Regions from separate parts of the Cedecea selenatireducens genome, predicted to be linked through region 2. Evidence: predicted binding sites of a transcription regulator. Region 2 holds the regulator's gene; each other region holds the start of a gene.
What was found. The regulator LexA, encoded in region 2, represses DNA repair genes until DNA is damaged. The targets are predictions, from matches to a motif close to TNCTGTATGTACATACAGNA.

Region 1: the regulator LexA is predicted to act here: its motif matches at 1,934-1,953, upstream of ACE38U_RS17270 (metal-dependent hydrolase).
Region 3: the regulator LexA is predicted to act here: its motif matches at 2,245-2,264, upstream of metR (HTH-type transcriptional regulator MetR).
Region 4: the regulator LexA is predicted to act here: its motif matches at 2,608-2,627, upstream of rmuC (DNA recombination protein RmuC).

The regions. Positions count from the first base shown of each region.
Region 1 is NZ_JBHIKW010000011.1:61,430-65,734, forward strand. It holds gene ACE38U_RS17265 (L-cystine transporter) at 1-1,191, opposite strand, end outside; gene ACE38U_RS17270 (metal-dependent hydrolase) at 1,324-1,914, opposite strand; gene hxpB (hexitol phosphatase HxpB) at 2,036-2,704, opposite strand; gene ACE38U_RS17280 (YniB family protein) at 2,873-3,409, shown strand; gene ACE38U_RS17285 (fructosamine kinase family protein) at 3,445-4,305, opposite strand.
Region 2 is NZ_JBHIKW010000003.1:472,587-476,891, forward strand. It holds gene dinF (MATE family efflux transporter DinF) at 1-1,042, opposite strand, end outside; gene lexA (transcriptional repressor LexA) at 1,118-1,726, opposite strand; gene ACE38U_RS07710 (diacylglycerol kinase) at 1,836-2,204, opposite strand; gene plsB (glycerol-3-phosphate 1-O-acyltransferase PlsB) at 2,336-4,305, shown strand, end outside.
Region 3 is NZ_JBHIKW010000019.1:22,740-27,044, forward strand. It holds gene yigL (sugar/pyridoxal phosphate phosphatase YigL) at 1-360, shown strand, start outside; gene ACE38U_RS20795 (carboxylate/amino acid/amine transporter) at 473-1,372, shown strand; gene metR (HTH-type transcriptional regulator MetR) at 1,260-2,213, opposite strand; gene metE (5-methyltetrahydropteroyltriglutamate--homocysteine S-methyltransferase) at 2,331-4,305, shown strand, end outside.
Region 4 is NZ_JBHIKW010000019.1:27,617-31,921, reverse strand. It holds gene ubiJ (ubiquinone biosynthesis protein UbiJ) at 1-257, opposite strand, end outside; gene ubiE (bifunctional demethylmenaquinone methyltransferase/2-methoxy-6-polyprenyl-1,4-benzoquinol methylase UbiE) at 271-1,041, opposite strand; gene rmuC (DNA recombination protein RmuC) at 1,133-2,566, opposite strand; gene udp (uridine phosphorylase) at 2,709-3,470, opposite strand; gene ACE38U_RS20810 (dienelactone hydrolase family protein) at 3,725-4,305, shown strand, end outside.

The DNA of each region.
Region 1 (4,305 bases), on a different contig from region 2:
CGCTGCGAAGGTTGCACCCCCGCCCACGCCCGCAACGCCTGCGGAGCTAACGGTCACAATACCCACCAGGGTTGCAATCCAGACCGGATCCAGCGGGTTGATACCCACGGTTGGTGCCACCATAACGGCCAGCATTGCCGGGTAAAGGCCCGCGCAGCCGTTCTGGCCGATGGTTGCGCCGAAGGACGCGGAGAAGCTGGCGATAGACTCAGGCACGCCAAGACGGCGGGTTTGCGCTTCGACGTTCAGCGGAATACTTGCTGCGCTGGAGCGGCTGGTAAACGCGAAGGTCAGTACCGGCCAGACTTTGCGGAAGTATTTCACCGGGCTAACGCCGTTGAACGCCAGCAGAATAGCGTGGACGCCAAACATAATCGCCAGGCCAAGGTAAGACGCCACCACGAAGCTGCCCAGCTTGATGATGTCCTGCAGGTTTGAGCCCGCAACCACTTTGGTCATCAGCGCCAGCACGCCGTATGGCGTCAGCTGCATAACCAGGCGAACCAGCTTCATCACCCAGCTTTGCAGGGTGTCAATGGCAACCAGAACACGCTCGCCTTTCGGCGCATCGTCTTTCAGCAGTTTCAGCGCCGCGACGCCCAGGAAGGCGGCGAAGATAACCACGCTGATGATAGACGTTGGGTTTGCCCCGGTCAGATCGGCGAACGGGTTCTTCGGTACGAAGGAGAGGATCAGCTGCGGTACGGTCAGGTCTGCGACTTTACCAATGTAGTTGGATTGAATCGCCGCCAGACGCGCATTTTCCGCATTGCCCTGAACCAGACCTTCTGCGGTCAGACCGAACAGGTTGGTGACCAGTACCCCGACCAGCGCGGCAATCAGCGTGGTGAACAGCAGCGTACCGATGGACAGAATGCTGATTTTCCCCAGCGAAGAGGCGTTGTGCAGTTTAGCCACGGCGCTCAGAATAGAGGCGAAGACCAGCGGCATAACGATCATTTGCAGCAGCTGTACATAGCCGTTGCCGACCACGTTAAACCACTGAATGGAATCTTTCAGCACCACGCTGTCGGAGCCATAAATTGTGTGCAGTACCAGACCGAAAATGACGCCCAGTACCAGACCTGCCAATACTTTTTTGGCGAGGCTCCATTGTTTATGGCGGGTTTGCGCCAGCAGCAATAGCAATACGACGAACACCACGATGTTCGCTACCAGTGGAAAATTCATCCCCATATCTCCTGATTTATTGTCATGCGGCAGCGCATGGGCCGCCGTTATGTTGCAAAGCGTAACAGATGGCGGGGATTCTTCTTATATACAAAAGGAATTGATTATTACTAAATAGGATTTTTCGGTGAATTAATGTCCGGATTGATGGGTAATAAAGCTATTAAAGGTGGTTTGCAGCGAATTTATCATCTGCGAAGACCAGCGCACTGCACCGTTTTCGGGCAGGCTTTGTGGCATCCAGACTGCCAGGCCGAACAGCGCCATGCATAAGGCTCGCTCAAGCTGATTGCCTTTTTGCGGCCGGACTACGGGGAAACGAAAGCGCCAGCGGCAGGGCCACAGCAGCGGAACGCCAGCGGGCGTCAGCATGTCGGCGAGAATGTGGCTCAGGTAGCCTAAAACCATGCCCTGCAGCGCATCGGCTGGGATAACCCAGCTTTCCGGCACTTTGAGATAAAACAGCGCCAGCCCGGCAAACACCGCAAACAGGCTGTGGGTGAACCCCCGGTGGCCGCACATTCGTGCCACGGGCTTTGAGATCCAGCTTAACCGCTGGCCCAGGAAGGATTTCGGGTGGTCAATGTCCGGCAGCAGGCAGGTCAGAATGGCAGACGGCACGATGTGCCACCAGTCACCCTGGGCAAGGACGGGCGTCAGCTCGGCGTTTTTGGCAAAAACTGCGCAGGCAATAGAAAAGAGCAGGTGGCCTTCCGCCGTCATGATACAACCCGAATGAAGAAACTGTCGATTCATCCAGTATAGGGTTTTTGTACAGTATTCGGAAGTGGTGACGGTGTAACATTTTGTCAGGGAGATGGGCGACATTAGCCGCCCGAGAGATTTAGCCTTTCAGGCCTGTCGCGGTGAGCTCAACCAAAGAAGGGAGCTTGACGTCCGCCAGGCACCAACGCGGGTCGGCAAAGTTTTCGTCGGCAGGCACGACGATAGAGCGCATGCGCGCGGCTTTGCTCGCGATCATGCCGTTGACCGAGTCTTCAAGCGTGACGCAACAAAGCGGATCGACACCCAGTTTTGCGGCAGCGTCCAGGTAAACTTGCGGATGGGGTTTGCTGTAGGGCAGATGTTCAGCGGAGGCGATAGCGTCGAAATACTGGCGTAAATCGAACATCTCAAGCACTTTTTCCAGCATGTGCAGCGGGGAGGCGGAGGCGAGGCCAACCTTAAGGCCCTGTTCTTTGCACAGTTTTACCGCTTCGACCACGCCCGGCAGCAGAGGGCGTTCTTCTTCAACCAGCGAAATTGCACGCTCGATAACGCGCGCGGTGACTTCCTCACGTGAGGGCCCGTTCCAGGGCTGACGTGAATACCACAGTTCGACCACCAGGTCGATGCGCAATCCCAGCGTGTCGGGCAGTTCGTTACGACGAGTAATGTCGACGCCGATGCTTTTCAGCACGTCCAGCTCCGCACGATCCCAAAGCGGCTCGGAATCAATCAGTAGTCCATCCATATCAAAAATTGCCGCAAGAATCTGGCGCGTTTCGGCCATAAAGTGACTCCTTTCTGTTCGTCTAAAAGAAATGTTTGTGTATCTTTAGCCGGAAACGGAGCCCGAAGCTACCGCTTTTGCAAAATTAGCCCGCAAAGCTCAGGCGAAATAGCGCCATACGGGGTAGACTTTGAGCGTATAACGTTACGTCCTAATAAAGGGGAGTGCATGACGTATCAACAAGCTGGACGCATTGCGATTTTAAAGCGCGTGGCGGGCTGGGTGATTTTTATCCCGGCGCTGCTGTCGACCGTGATTTCGGTCCTGAAGTTTATGTATCAGCACAGCGAAAAACAGCCGGGCATTGACGCCGTGATGATGGATTTTGCCCACGTGATGATCGAGATGATGCGGTTTAATACGCCGTTCCTGAATCTTTTCTGGTATAACTCGCCGCAGCCGGACTTTAACGGCCAGATAAACCTCTTCTTTTGGCTGATTTACGCGTTAATTTTCATCGGGCTGGCGCTGCAGGATTCAGGGGCTCGTATGAGTCGCCAGGCAAAATTCCTGCGTGAGGGCGTGCAGGATCAGCTGATCCTCGAACAGGCCAAAGGGCCGGATGGGCTCAGCAAAGCGCAGCTCGACGCGAAGGTGATTGTTCCCCACCACACCATCTTGCTGCAGATTTTCCCGCTCTATATCCTGCCGGTGATTATTATCGTGGTGGGCTACTTCTTCTTTAAGCTGCTCGGCTTTTTATAAGATAACGAGCCACTCCGGGTTGGAGTGGCTCACTCTCAGGCTGCTAACACGCGTTCCAGCGCTTTTTGCGCCGTGACCAGATGCTGCCCGCCAAACAGAATTGCCCGGTTAAGCAGGGTGTAAAGCTGGTAAATGGGCTGACGCTCGAGGAAACCCGAAGGCAGCGGCGAGACCGATTGATATCCGTCGTAGATTTGTGGCGGCTGGTCGCTGTGCAGCGGCAACATGGCCAGGTCACACTCGCGGTCGCCCCAATAACAGGCCGGATCGTAAATAAACGGTCCGTCAGGCCCCAGCGCACAATTACCTGACCACAGGTCACCGTGCAGCAGCGACGGCTGCGGCTGGTGCGAGGCCAGCGCCTGCTGAACGAAATCAACAATCAGATCGATATCGCCGTAGTCGATGCCTTTTTCTGCCGCCATTTCCAGCTGCCAGCCAATGCGCTGTTCGGCGAAGAAAGTTGACCAGCGGCGCTGCCAGGCGTTGGGCTGCGGGGTGGTGGAAAGGTCGTTGTCAAAGTCGAGACCAAACTGTGGCTGGTCGCTCCATTGATGAAGCCGGGCCAGCTGTTGGCCGAGAAGAAAAGCGTTATGGGCGTCCAGCGGCTTAGCCGGCAGGTATTCCAGCAGCAAAAAACTGTAATCCCTGTCGCTGCCCAGCCCCCAAACTTTGGGCACTCTGACCGTTTTACTGCGCGACAGCAGCTCCAGCTGGTCTGCTTCGGCGGTAAAGATGGGCAGCATTTCCCGCTCATCGCATTTGACGAAAATCTCATGACCGGCATAACGAATATGCCAGGCTGCATGAATTTCGCCGCCGGGTAGCTCAGTGCGTTGCTCGATTTCTGCGTCGCCCAACGGCTCGCTTAACAAATGACGGATGGCTTGCCACAT
Region 2 (4,305 bases):
GACGCAGCTCCGGCAAGGATGTCAGCAGCGCGACGATGTGTTCTCCGGCAACGGCATAGAGAGCGGCAAACGCCACCGCGACCAACCCGGCCTGCCTGCACGCTGCGCCCCAAACCTCCAGCAGTTGCCCACGGTTACGTGCGCCGTAGGCCTGGCCAGAATGAGCTTCCACCGCATAAGCGAAGCCGTCCAGCGCGTAGGCGGTGAAGGTCAGCAGCGTCATCAGCACGGCGTTCACCGCCACAATTTCGCTGCCGAGACGTGCGCCAAAGATGGTGATGGAGGCAAAGCATATTTGCAGCAGCAGCGAACGCAGCATGATGTCGCGGTTCAGTGCCAGCAGCTTGCGTAGATCCCCCTGCCAGGCCGTTTTAAGGCGTGCCCAGCTAATGCCGCGCAGCTTCAGGACTTTGTGCACCATCAGCAGGCCGATGAAAAACGTGGCGTATTCAGACACCGCCGTCGCCAGCGCCGCCCCCTGCACGTTCATGTGCAGCCCCATCACCAGCCAAAGATCGAGCACGATATTGATAAGGTTTCCCACCACCAGCAGGATCACCGGTGCCCGCGCATACTGAACGCCCAGCAGCCAGCCCAACAGCACGAGGTTAGCCAGCGATGCGGGGGCACTCAGCCAGCGGATCTCCAGGAAACGACGAGCCTGATACAGCACCTCTTCGTTGCCGCCAACGACGTGCAGCGCGAGGGTGATCAGTGGATAACGCAGTAGCACGATGGCAAGCCCGGCGATCAGCGCCAGCATCAGCGGCTGAACCAGCGCGCGCGCCAGCCGCTGTGGATCGTTTGCGCCAAACGCCTGCGCCGTTAATCCGGTGGTGCTCATACGCAGAAACAGCAGCAGCATAAACAGGAAGCTGGTCGCCGTAGCGCCGATAGCCACGCCGCCGAGATAGGTCGGGCTGTCGAGATGGCCGATGACGGCGGTGTCAACCAGGCCCAGCAGCGGCACGGTAATATTGGAAAAAATCATCGGCAGCGCCAGTCGCCAAAGCGCACCATCCGTTGACGAGAAGAATCGCATGGGAATGATCCAGAGGAAAATAGAGGGGTTTAAAGCGGGTGGTACAGCAGGTTTACCGCACCACCAGAAGACGTGTTACAGCCATTCACCGTTGCGGATCACCCCGACGGCCAGACCTTCAATGCTAAAGTTCTGCTCGCGAAGATCGACCACAATAGGCTGGAATTCGCTGTTTTCAGGCAGCAGATGCACGGTGTTACCCTGCTTTTTCAGGCGTTTCACGGTGACTTCATCGTCGATACGCGCGACAACGACCTGGCCGTTACGCACGTCCTGCGTTTTGTGAACCGCAAGCAAATCGCCGTCCATGATGCCGATATCTTTCATCGACATGCCGCTGACGCGCAGCAGGAAATCGGCATTCGGTTTAAACAGCGACGGGTCAACCTGGTAGTGGCCTTCGATGTGCTGCTGTGCCAGCAGCGGCTCACCGGCGGCCACACGGCCTACAAGCGGCAGGCCGCTTTCTTCTTCAACCAGCAAACGAATGCCGCGTGATGCACCGGAAACAATCTCGATGGCACCTTTACGCGCCAGCGCTTTGAGATGCTCTTCAGCGGCGTTTGGAGAACGGAACCCCAGACGTTGTGCAATTTCGGCGCGCGTAGGTGGCATGCCGGTCTGGTTGATATGATCCCGAATGAGATCAAACACCTCTTGCTGCCTGGTAGTTAGTGCTTTCATTCCGCCCCCTGGGTGTTTATACAGTTATGCTGTGAGTATATACAGCCCCGGGCGAATTTGAAACCACAAATTAAGCAAAAAACCAGCGACTTAAACTATTCTGGAAGGACTATCGCAAATGTGACCAAAGCAAGGTGGCCCAGGTCGCAACCGCAAGAATAATCGCTATCAATACCGCGGCTGAACCCATATCTTTGGCTCGCCCTGAAAGCTCGTGGTAGTCGGTGCCCACACGGTCGACCAGCGCTTCAATGGCGCTGTTAAGGATCTCGACAATCATCACCAGCACCACCGAGCCAATCAGTAAAATGCGGGTGATAGGATCAACGTCCAGCCAGCAGGCAATGCCGATGGCAATAACCGCCGCAACGCCTTCCTGACGAAATGCAGCTTCGTTGATCCAGGCCGCTCGCAGTCCCTTCCATGAGTAGCCTGCAGCCTTAATAATGCGGGTGATGCCGGTGGTATTATTCGCCATTAAAGGAAACCTTTTTAAATATTGAGCGTCAATGCTCATTGAGTCTAAATCGCAGCGCCACAGAAATTCCCCAGAGTTTCTGATATCCTTGCGGCGCATTTGCATTATTAACCTGAGGCTTTACATCATCTATGTCAGGCTGGCCAAGAATTTACTACAAATTACTGAATTTACCATTAAGCGTTCTGGTAAAAAGCAAGTCTATCCCGGCCGATCCGCAAACCGAGCTCGGTCTGGATCCCTCACGCCCGATTATGTACGTCCTGCCCTACAATTCTAAGGCAGACCTACTGACGCTGCGTGCCCAATGCCTGGATCACGACCTGCCGGACCCGCTGGAACCTTTGGAAATTGACGGCGTACTGCTGCCGCGCTACGTGTTTATCCACGGCGGCCCGCGCGTCTTTACCTACTACACGCCAAAAGAAGAGTCGGTAAAACTGTTCCACGACTATCTGGATCTGCACCGCAGCAACCCGGATCTCGATGTGCAGATGGTGCCGGTTTCCGTGATGTTTGGCCGCTCCCCAGGACGCGAGAAAGGGGAAATCAATCCGCCTTTACGTACCCTGAACGGCGTCCAGAAATTCTTTGCGGTTTCGTGGCTGGGCCGCGATAGCTTTGTCCGTTTCTCTCCGCCGGTTTCGCTGCGCCGCATGGCGACCGAACACGGCACCGACAAAATTATCGCCCAAAAACTGGCTCGCGTGGCGCGTACCCACTTTGCCCGCCAGCGCCTGGCCGCAGTAGGCCCACGTCTGCCGGTTCGCCAGGATCTCTTCAACAAGCTGCTGGCGTCAAAAGCGATTGCCCGCACGGTAGAAGACGAAGCCCGCAGCAAGAAAATCTCCCACGAAAAAGCGCAGCAAAACGCCGTCGCGCTGATGGAAGAGATTGCCGCCAACTTCTCCTACGAAGCCGTACGTTTAACGGACCGGGTTTTAGGCTTAACCTGGAACCGCCTCTATCAGGGCATTAACGTGCACAACGCCGAGCGCGTGCGCCAGCTTGCCCACGACGGCCACGAAATTGTCTATGTGCCCTGCCACCGCAGCCACATGGATTATCTGCTGCTCTCCTACGTGCTTTATCACCAGGGGCTGGTTCCGCCGCATATCGCCGCCGGGATTAACCTGAACTTCTGGCCGGCCGGCCCGATTTTCCGCCGCCTGGGCGCCTTCTTTATTCGTCGTACCTTCAAGGGCAACAAGCTTTACTCTACGGTGTTCCGCGAGTACCTCGGCGAGCTGTTCAGCCGTGGCTATTCCGTGGAGTACTTTGTCGAGGGTGGCCGTTCCCGTACCGGTCGCCTGCTGGATCCGAAGACCGGCACGCTGTCGATGACGATTCAGGCAATGCTGCGCGGCGGCACCCGTCCGATTACCCTGGTGCCGATTTACATCGGCTACGAGCACGTAATGGAAGTGGGCACTTACGCGAAAGAACTGCGCGGTGCGACAAAAGAAAAAGAGAGCTTCATGCAGATGGTTCGCGGCCTGAGTAAGCTGCGTAACCTGGGTCAGGGCTACGTTAACTTCGGTGAACCGCTGCCGCTGATGGCCTACCTGAACCAGCATGTGCCGGAATGGAAAGATTCTATCGATCCGATTGAAGCGATTCGTCCCGCCTGGTTAACGCCGACGGTGAACAATATCGCCGCTGACCTGATGGTGAGAATCAACAACGCAGGGGCGGCCAACGCCATGAACCTGTGCTGTACCGCGCTGCTTGCCTCACGCCAGCGCTCACTGACCCGTGAACAGCTCACCGAACAGCTGGACTGCTACCTGAACCTGCTGCGCAACGTCCCATATTCTCCGGACGCTACCGCCCCAACGGTCTCCGCAAATGCGCTGATCGACCACGCCCTGCAGATGAACAAGTTCGAGGTGGAGAAAGACACCATCGGTGACATCATCATTCTGCCGCGCGAGCAGGCCGTGCTGATGACCTATTACCGCAACAACATCATGCATATGCTGGTGTTGCCGTCGCTGATGGCGTCCATCATCACCCAGCATCGCCATATCTCACGTGCCGAGCTGCTTCGTCAGATAGAAGTCGTTTATCCGATGCTGAAGGCCGAGCTGTTCCTGCGCTG
Region 3 (4,305 bases), on a different contig from region 2:
ACCTGTGACGATCACGATACGTTGCTGCCGCTGGAGCAGGCGATCAACGCCCGCTGGGGGGATCGCGTCAACGTGAGCTTCTCCACGCTTACCTGCCTGGAAGTGATGGCGGGCGGCGTGTCCAAAGGGCACGCACTGGAAGCGGTCTCGAAAGCCATGGGCTACAGCCTGAAAGAGTGCATCGCCTTCGGCGACGGCATGAACGACGCAGAAATGCTAAGCATGGCCGGCAAGGGCTGCATCATGGGCAACGCTCACCAGCGCCTGAAAGACCTGCTGCCGGAGCTTGAGGTGATTGGTACCAACGGCGATAACGCCGTGCCGCACTACCTTCGCAAGTTGTTCCTTAAGGCTGAATAACAGGCACAATGACGAGTGGTTTATTAATAATCACTCGTCAACTAAATAGTTAAGCCGATGTAACGCCCTCTGAGTACAATGGCGCAATCTTGTTCGTTACGGACCGCTCATTGTGCCATTACTCATCATTACCACGATTCTGTGGGCCTTCTCTTTTAGCCTGATTGGGGAATACCTTGCCGGGCATGTGGACAGCTATTTCTCGGTGCTGATGCGGATCGGCCTGGCCGCGCTGGTGTTTCTGCCGTTCCTGCGCTTCAAGGGATACCGGCTAAAAACCCTGCTGCTGTATATGCTGGTGGGGGCGCTGCAGCTCGGCGTGATGTACCTGTTCAGCTTCCGCGCCTATCTCTACCTCACGGTTTCCGAATTCCTGCTTTTCACGGTGATGACGCCGCTGTACGTCACGCTTATCTATGATCTGCTGAGCGGCAATAAACTGCGCTGGGGCTATGCGTTGAGCGCGGGACTGGCGGTTATCGGGGCGGCGATTATTCGCTACGACAAAGTGAGCGATCACTTCTGGATAGGCCTGCTGCTGGTGCAGGGCGCTAATATCTGCTTTGCCATCGGCATGGTGGGCTACAAGCGTCTGATGGAAACTCACCCGATGCCGCAGCACTGCGCGTTTTCGTGGTTCTATCTGGGGGCGTTTATCGTCGCCGTTGTTGCCTGGTTTGCGCTGGGCAATCCGCAGAAATTGCCCACCACCACGCTACAGTGGGGGATTCTGGTCTGGCTTGGCGTGGTCGCTTCCGGGCTGGGTTATTTTATGTGGAACTACGGCGCAACTCAGGTGGACGCCGGCACGCTCGGCATCATGAACAACGTGCATGTCCCGGCCGGGCTGCTGGTGAATCTTGCCATCTGGCAGGAGCAGCCCCACTGGCCGAGCTTTATCATTGGGGGAACGGTGATAATGGCCTCGCTGTGGGTACATCGCCGATGGGTCGCTCCGCGTTCTTCACAAACGGTAAATGGTCGCAGGCATGCTGGCGCGTCGAGCGAATAAACGCTTCGGTCACCGGCTGGCGCTGTTCGCCGTCACGTACCGCGGCGTACAGGCGGCTCCATAAACCTTCGCCCAGGGTTCTGGTAACAATCAGGCCCTGGTGCTCAAAGCTTTCCACCACCCAGTGCGGCAGAGCGGCAATCCCCATCCGTGCCGACACCATCTGAATCAGCAGCAGCGTGTTATCGACGTTTTTCAGCGACGGGCTCACTCCTGCGGGCTGCAGGAAATGACGCCAGATATCCATGCGTTCACGCTGTACCGGGTAGATAAGCAGCGTTTCAAGCGCCAGGTCATCAGGCTTAATGCTCTCTTTCTTCGCCAGTGGGTGGTCGGTCGCCATCACCAGGCGCACTTCAAAATCAAACATCGGTGAATAATGTAGCCCGCTGCGCGGCAAAATATCTGATGTCAGAACGATATCCAGCTCGCCCTGCTGCAGCGCAGGCTGCGGATCAAACGTAACGCCGGATTTAAAGTCCATCTCCACCTGCGGCCAGTGCTGGCGGAAGGTTTCCAGGGCAGGCGTCAGCCACTGAATGCAGCTATGACACTCAATCGCAATACGCAGCCGGGTCTGGTGCGGCTCATTGCAGGCCTGCAGCGCGCGGCCAATCTGCGGTAATACCTGTTCGGCAAGCTGCAGCAGGATCTCCCCCTGTGGCGTGAAGCGAAGCGGCTGACTTTTACGGATAAACAGGCGGAAGCCAAGCCGTTGCTCCAGATCGCTGAACTGGTGGGATAGGGCCGACTGGGTCTGATGCAGTGCGGCGGCGGCGGCGGCCAGCGAACCGCTGTGTCGTAACGCTTGCAGCGTCCGCAGGTGTTTAATCTCGATCATGAAAGTCCTTCACTTCGGCATGAACAAATTGCGCTTGAGGAATATACAGTACCTGCGGATTATAGAAGTGTAAACATCTGGATGGCTAAATACATCGCACCGAATAGAGGACAGACCATGACAATCCATAATCACACCCTGGGGTTCCCTCGCGTCGGCCTTAAGCGCGAGTTGAAAAAAGCACAGGAAAGCTACTGGGCAGGAAATACCTCCCGTGAAGAATTACTGGCGGTTGGCCGCGAGCTGCGCGCCCGCCACTGGGACCAACAAAAACAGGCCGGCGTTGAATTACTGCCGGTGGGCGACTTTGCCTGGTACGACCATGTTCTGACCACCAGCCTGCTGCTCGGTAACGTGCCGGCTCGTCATCAGAACAAAGACGGCAGCGTCGATATCGATACGCTGTTCCGCATTGGTCGTGGTCGTGCGCCAACCGGCGAGCCTGCCGCCGCCGCTGAAATGACCAAATGGTTCAACACTAACTACCACTACATGGTGCCGGAATTTACCAAAGGTCAGCAGTTCAAACTGACCTGGGCTCAGCTGCTGGAAGAAGTCGACGAGGCGCTTGCGCTGGGCCATAACGTGAAGCCCGTGCTGCTGGGCCCGGTGACTTACCTGTGGCTGGGCAAAGTGAAGGGCGAACAGTTTGACCGCCTGAGCCTGCTGAAAGACATTCTGCCGGTTTACCAGCAGGTGCTGGCCGAGCTGGCGAAACGCGGCGTTGAATGGGTGCAGATCGACGAGCCTGCGCTGGTTCTGGAGCTGCCAAAGGCGTGGCTTGATGCGTTCAAACCAGCTTACGACGCGTTGACCGGCCAGGTTAAGCTGCTGCTAACTACCTATTTCGAAGGGGTGGGGCCAAACCTGGATACCATCACCGCGCTGCCGGTACAGGGCCTGCACGTAGACTTTGTTCACGGCAAAGATGATGTGAAAGAGATTCATCAGAAGCTGCCTGCAAACTGGCTGCTGTCTGCGGGCGTGATCAACGGCCGTAACGTCTGGCGTGCCGACCTGACGGAGAAATACGCTCAACTGAAAGACCTGGTGGGTAAACGTGACCTGTGGGTTGCCTCTTCCTGCTCCCTGCTGCACAGCCCAATCGACCTGAGCGTAGAGACTCGTCTGGATGCTGAAGTTAAAAGCTGGTTTGCCTTTGCCCTGCAGAAGTGTGCCGAGCTGTCCTTACTGACCGAAGCGCTGAACAGCGGCGATACTGCGAAAATTGCCGAATGGAGTGCGCCGATTCAGGCTCGCCGTCAGTCTAAGCGCGTGCACAATGCCGCAGTGGGCGAACGCCTGGCGAAAATCACCGCGCAGGACAGCCAGCGCCAGAGTTCCTATACCGCGCGTGCGGCGGCACAGCGTGAACGTTTCAATCTGCCGGCGTGGCCAACGACGACCATCGGCTCCTTCCCGCAAACGACCGAAATCCGTGGCCTGCGCCTGGACTTCAAGAAAGGGAAGCTGGATGCCAACAACTACCGCACCGGCATCGCCGAACACATTAAACAGGCGATTGCCGAGCAGGAGCGTCTGGGCCTGGACGTGCTGGTGCACGGCGAAGCCGAGCGTAACGACATGGTTGAGTACTTCGGCGAACATCTGGATGGTTTTGTGTTTACTCAGAATGGCTGGGTGCAGAGTTACGGCTCCCGCTGCGTTAAGCCGCCGATTGTTATCGGTGACATCAGCCGTCCTGAGCCAATCACCGTTGAGTGGGCGAAATACGCGCAGTCCCTGACCGACAAACCGGTAAAAGGCATGCTGACCGGCCCAGTCACGATTCTTTGCTGGTCCTTCCCGCGCGAAGATGTTTCTCGCGAGACTATCGCGAAGCAGATTGCCCTGGCCCTGCGTGATGAAGTGGCGGATCTGGAAGCTGCGGGTATCGGTATCATCCAGATTGATGAGCCCGCTCTGCGTGAAGGTTTACCGCTGCGTCAGTCCGACTGGCAGGCTTATCTGGCGTGGGGCGTGGAAGCCTTCCGACTGAACGCCGCCGTGGTGCGTGACGACACCCAGATCCATACCCATATGTGTTACTGCGAGTTCAACGACATCATGGACTCTATCGCGGCGCTGGATG
Region 4 (4,305 bases), on a different contig from region 2:
TGTTGACGATCGCGCAGCTTCGGCAATACGCCAATACGCGTTGTGACCTGGCAATCCGCCTCGCCTTCCCACTGGCTCAGGACATCCAGCTGTTGTTCACTGAACGCCAGCACCAGCGGGGCAGAAAACTCTTTCAGGCTGATGCGCAGCGTCTTGCCCTGCAGGCGCTGGCGCGCAGATTTCAGGCTACGGTCGCGCCAGAGGAAGGTGTTCAGCACACCTTCGATTCCGGCGGTCATAAGCGGCATAAACGGCATCGCGGCTCCCTGGTTAAAATTTATAGCCACGGTGCAGGGCGACAATCCCACCGGTCATATTGTAATAGGTGGTGTTTTCAAAACCTGCTTCTTCCATCATCCCTTTGAGCGTTTCCTGGTCCGGATGCATGCGGATAGATTCTGCCAGGTAGCGGTAGCTTTCGCCATCCTGTGCCACCATCTCACCAATGCGCGGCAGAATGTGGAAGGAGTATGCGTCGTAGGCTTTGTTTAGCGGTTCGAAGGCAGGTTTGGAAAACTCAAGCACCAGCAGGCGGCCACCAGGCTTGAGGACGCGGAACATTGAGCGCAGCGCGGCGTCTTTGTCTGTGACGTTGCGCAGGCCAAATGAAATGGTGATGCAGTCAAAGGTGTTGTCGGGGAACGGCAGCGCTTCGGCGTTGGCCTGCACGTATCTCACGTTCCCAACAATGCCGATGTTGCGTAGCTTTTCGCGCCCCATTTTCAGCATCGAGTCATTGATGTCCGCCAGCACCACTTCACCGGTGTCACCCACCAGGCGAGAGAATTTCGCCGTCAGATCGCCCGTGCCGCCCGCAAGGTCCAGCACGCGCTGGCCGCGACGTACGCCGCTACAGTCAATCGTGTAACGTTTCCACAACCGGTGGATACCAAAAGACATCAGGTCGTTCATTACGTCGTACTTCGCCGCAACAGAGTGGAACACGTTCGCCACCATATCGACCTTCTGCTCTTTGGCTACGGTACGGAAGCCAAAGTGCGTTGTTTCCTTGGATCCGGACTCCTGGGATTCATCAACCATCTCAATGCCTGCTTAATCAAGAAAATGTTCGGGAAGTGTAACAGAATGGGCGCGAAAGCCCTATGATTCAACCGTGCGGCTAAACCTTAGCTCAACGCCCTTCTCCTGAGCGTTGTGAAGCAAATTCATCAAATTCGGGCGCTGATTCTGCGCTCTCGTGGCCCAGCCGTGCGGAATCATCTTCATCTCCCTGATGAGCACGTTCGACCAGATCTGGGTTAATCTCTCGCTTCACTTCTACCCCAAGCCCGCGAAATGCCTCTGCCTGAACCAGGATATTTCCACGCCCCGACGAAAGCTTTTTCATCGCCTGACGGTAGTTATCTTGTGCCTTATCGAGGCTTTGGCCAATCGCGGACATATCATCCACGAACAGGCGCATTTTGTCGTACAGACGCCCGGCGCGCTCGGCGATTTGCTGGGCGTTACGGCTTTGATGCTCATAGCGCCACAAATTGGCAATGGTACGCAGCGCCACCAGCAGCGTCGTCGGGCTGACCAGCATAATGTTGTTTTTCAGCGCTTCGCTAATCAGCTCGGGTTGGCGATCGATCGCCAGCAAGAAGGCGGGTTCAACCGGGATGAACATCAGCACGTAGTCCAGCGAACGCAGCCCCGGCAGTTGCTGGTAATCCTTACGGCCCAGAAGGCGAATATGGCTGCGGATAGCGGCAATATGCTCATTCAGCGCGCTTTCACGCGTGAGTTCATCTTCACCGTTGAAGTAGCGCTCATAAGCCACCAGCGTCATTTTCGCATCGATAACAACGTCTTTGCCCTGCGGCAGGCGAACAATGACGTCCGGTTGCATACGGCTGTTGTTCTCAAGCTGGATGTTCACCTGAGTCTGGTATTCATGACCTTCGCGCAGGCCAGAAGCTTCAAGCACGCGGGTTAACACCACTTCCCCCCAGTTGCCCTGGGTTTTGTTGTCGCCCTTCAGCGCTTTGGTGAGGTTCAGCGCCTCTTGCGCCATATGGGCGTTGAGCTGCTGCAGATTGCGGATTTCGTGCGTTAGCGTATGGCGCTCGCGCGCCTCCTGGCCAAAACTCTCCTGGACCTGGCGACGGAAGCCGTCGAGCTGTTCGCGAAGTGGCGAAAGGAGCACATTCAGGCTTTGGCGATTCTGTTCCTCTACCTTGCGCCCGCTCTGCTCAAAAATACGGTTTGCCAGATTCTCAAACTGCTCGTTAAGGCGCTGCTCGCTGTTGAGCATTTGACGGTGCTTATCTTCGGCATTGAGCCGCGTTTGCTCCAGCAGCGTGGTTAATTCACGGATGTCAGCTTCCTGCCCGCTGTTAATTTCCATTTGGGCACGGACTTCACGGTTAAGCTGCTCGCACTCTTCCCGCCAGTGTTGGCTTTGCTGAAGCTCCTGGCGCGCGGCGGCAAGCTCCCCGTAGATTTCACGCTGTTCTTCGTGCAAAGCCGCCAGCCGCTGAGCCGCACGCAGGCTGGCAATAAGCCAACCGGTCAGTAAGCCCACCAGCCCAATGCCCAGCCCAAACAACAGTGAAATATCCATGCTTCCCCCAAAACGATACCAACAGCGGCAAGATAAAATTCTGCTGTATAAATGTCCAGATGAAAAGGGATTTTCCGGAAGGCGCTACGCAAAGCATAAAAAAAGCCGGCGAGCGCCGGCTTCGAATTGAAAACAGGGAAAACTACAGCAGGCGACGGGCCGCTTCGACCACGATTTTCACCGCGTGGCTTTCCGTTTTCTTCATGGTTTCCGCGTTAGGGATCTCTTGCTGAGTACGGTTCACGATAACCCCGGCAACCATACCCGCACGCAGGCCCTGGCTGGAGCACATGGTCAACAGCGTGGCGGATTCCATTTCATAGTTCATCACGCCCATCTCCTGCCACTCTTTCATCGAGCCCTTGAAGCGGCTAACGACGCGGCCGGACAGCGTATCGTAACGCTCCTGCCCCGGGTAGAAGGTGTCTGAAGAGGCGGTTACGCCAATGTGGGTCGTGGCACCTACGGCTTTTGCCGCTTCAACCAGCGCAGTGGTACAAGCGAAGTCTGCCACAGCCGGATATTCCATTGGCGCAAAGTGCAGGCTGGCCCCGTCAAGACGAACGGATGCGGTAGTCACCAGCACGTCGCCCACGTTGATGTTCGGCTGAATCGCACCGGTAGTCCCGACGCGCAGGAAAGTACGGATGCCAAGCTGCGCCAGTTCTTCAACCGCAATAGAAGTAGAAGGGCCACCGATGCCGGTAGAACAGATGATAACCGGCTTACCGTCCAGCTCAGCACGCCAGGAGGTGAATTCACGATGGGCAGCCAGCTTAACCGGCTTGTCCATCAGCGCGGCGATTTTTTCCACACGCTCAGGATCGCCAGGGACGATGGCGAGCGTAGCCCCTTGCAGGTCATTTTTAGTGAGGCCGAGATGGAAAACATCAGACTTGGACATAACAGACTCCTCTGTTGAGTAGGTTTCAGGAGAAGCAAAGCGACACTTTACAGAACCCCTGAGCATAATTTCGTGATGACGCTCACTTTGAATGAAACAAATTACATTATTTGTATTCACATAAGTGACCAAAGTCACACATACGAATCGATCGGGCTATTTTTTGAACTTCATCTGCGTTTTTTGGCGACCAGATTTGCTACTAATCCTGGCTATAGTTATCACACTGCGCTAATGCTGGTTCGGAGAAAACCATGAAACAAAAGCAAACAACACATAACACACCGGGCGAAGGCTTCGCACCGGCGGCCTCACCCATCGCTTCCACCACCGTGTTAACACCGGACGATGCCATTGTTTCCGGGGAAACATCCATTCCAAGCCAGGGCGACAATATGCCGGCTTATCACGCGCGGCCTAAAAATGCCGATGGGCCGCTTCCTGTGGTTATCGTCGTTCAGGAGATTTTTGGCGTACATGAACATATCCGCGATCTTTGCCGCCGACTGGCGCTTGAAGGGTATCTGGCCATCGCGCCAGAACTTTACTTTCGCCAGGGCGAACCGGGAGACTTCGCCGATATTCCAACGTTGCTGAGCGGGCTGGTTTCAAAAGTGCCGGACAATCAGGTGCTGGGCGACCTTGACCATGTGGCCAGTTGGGCTTCCCGTAACGGAGGCGACGCGCATCGCCTGATGGTGACCGGTTTTTGCTGGGGCGGGCGCATTGCCTGGCTGTATGCCGCGCACAATCCACAGCTTAAAGCCGCGGTGGCGTGGTACGGCAAGCTGGTAGGAGACAAAACATTAAACTCTCCGCATCATCCCGTAGATAT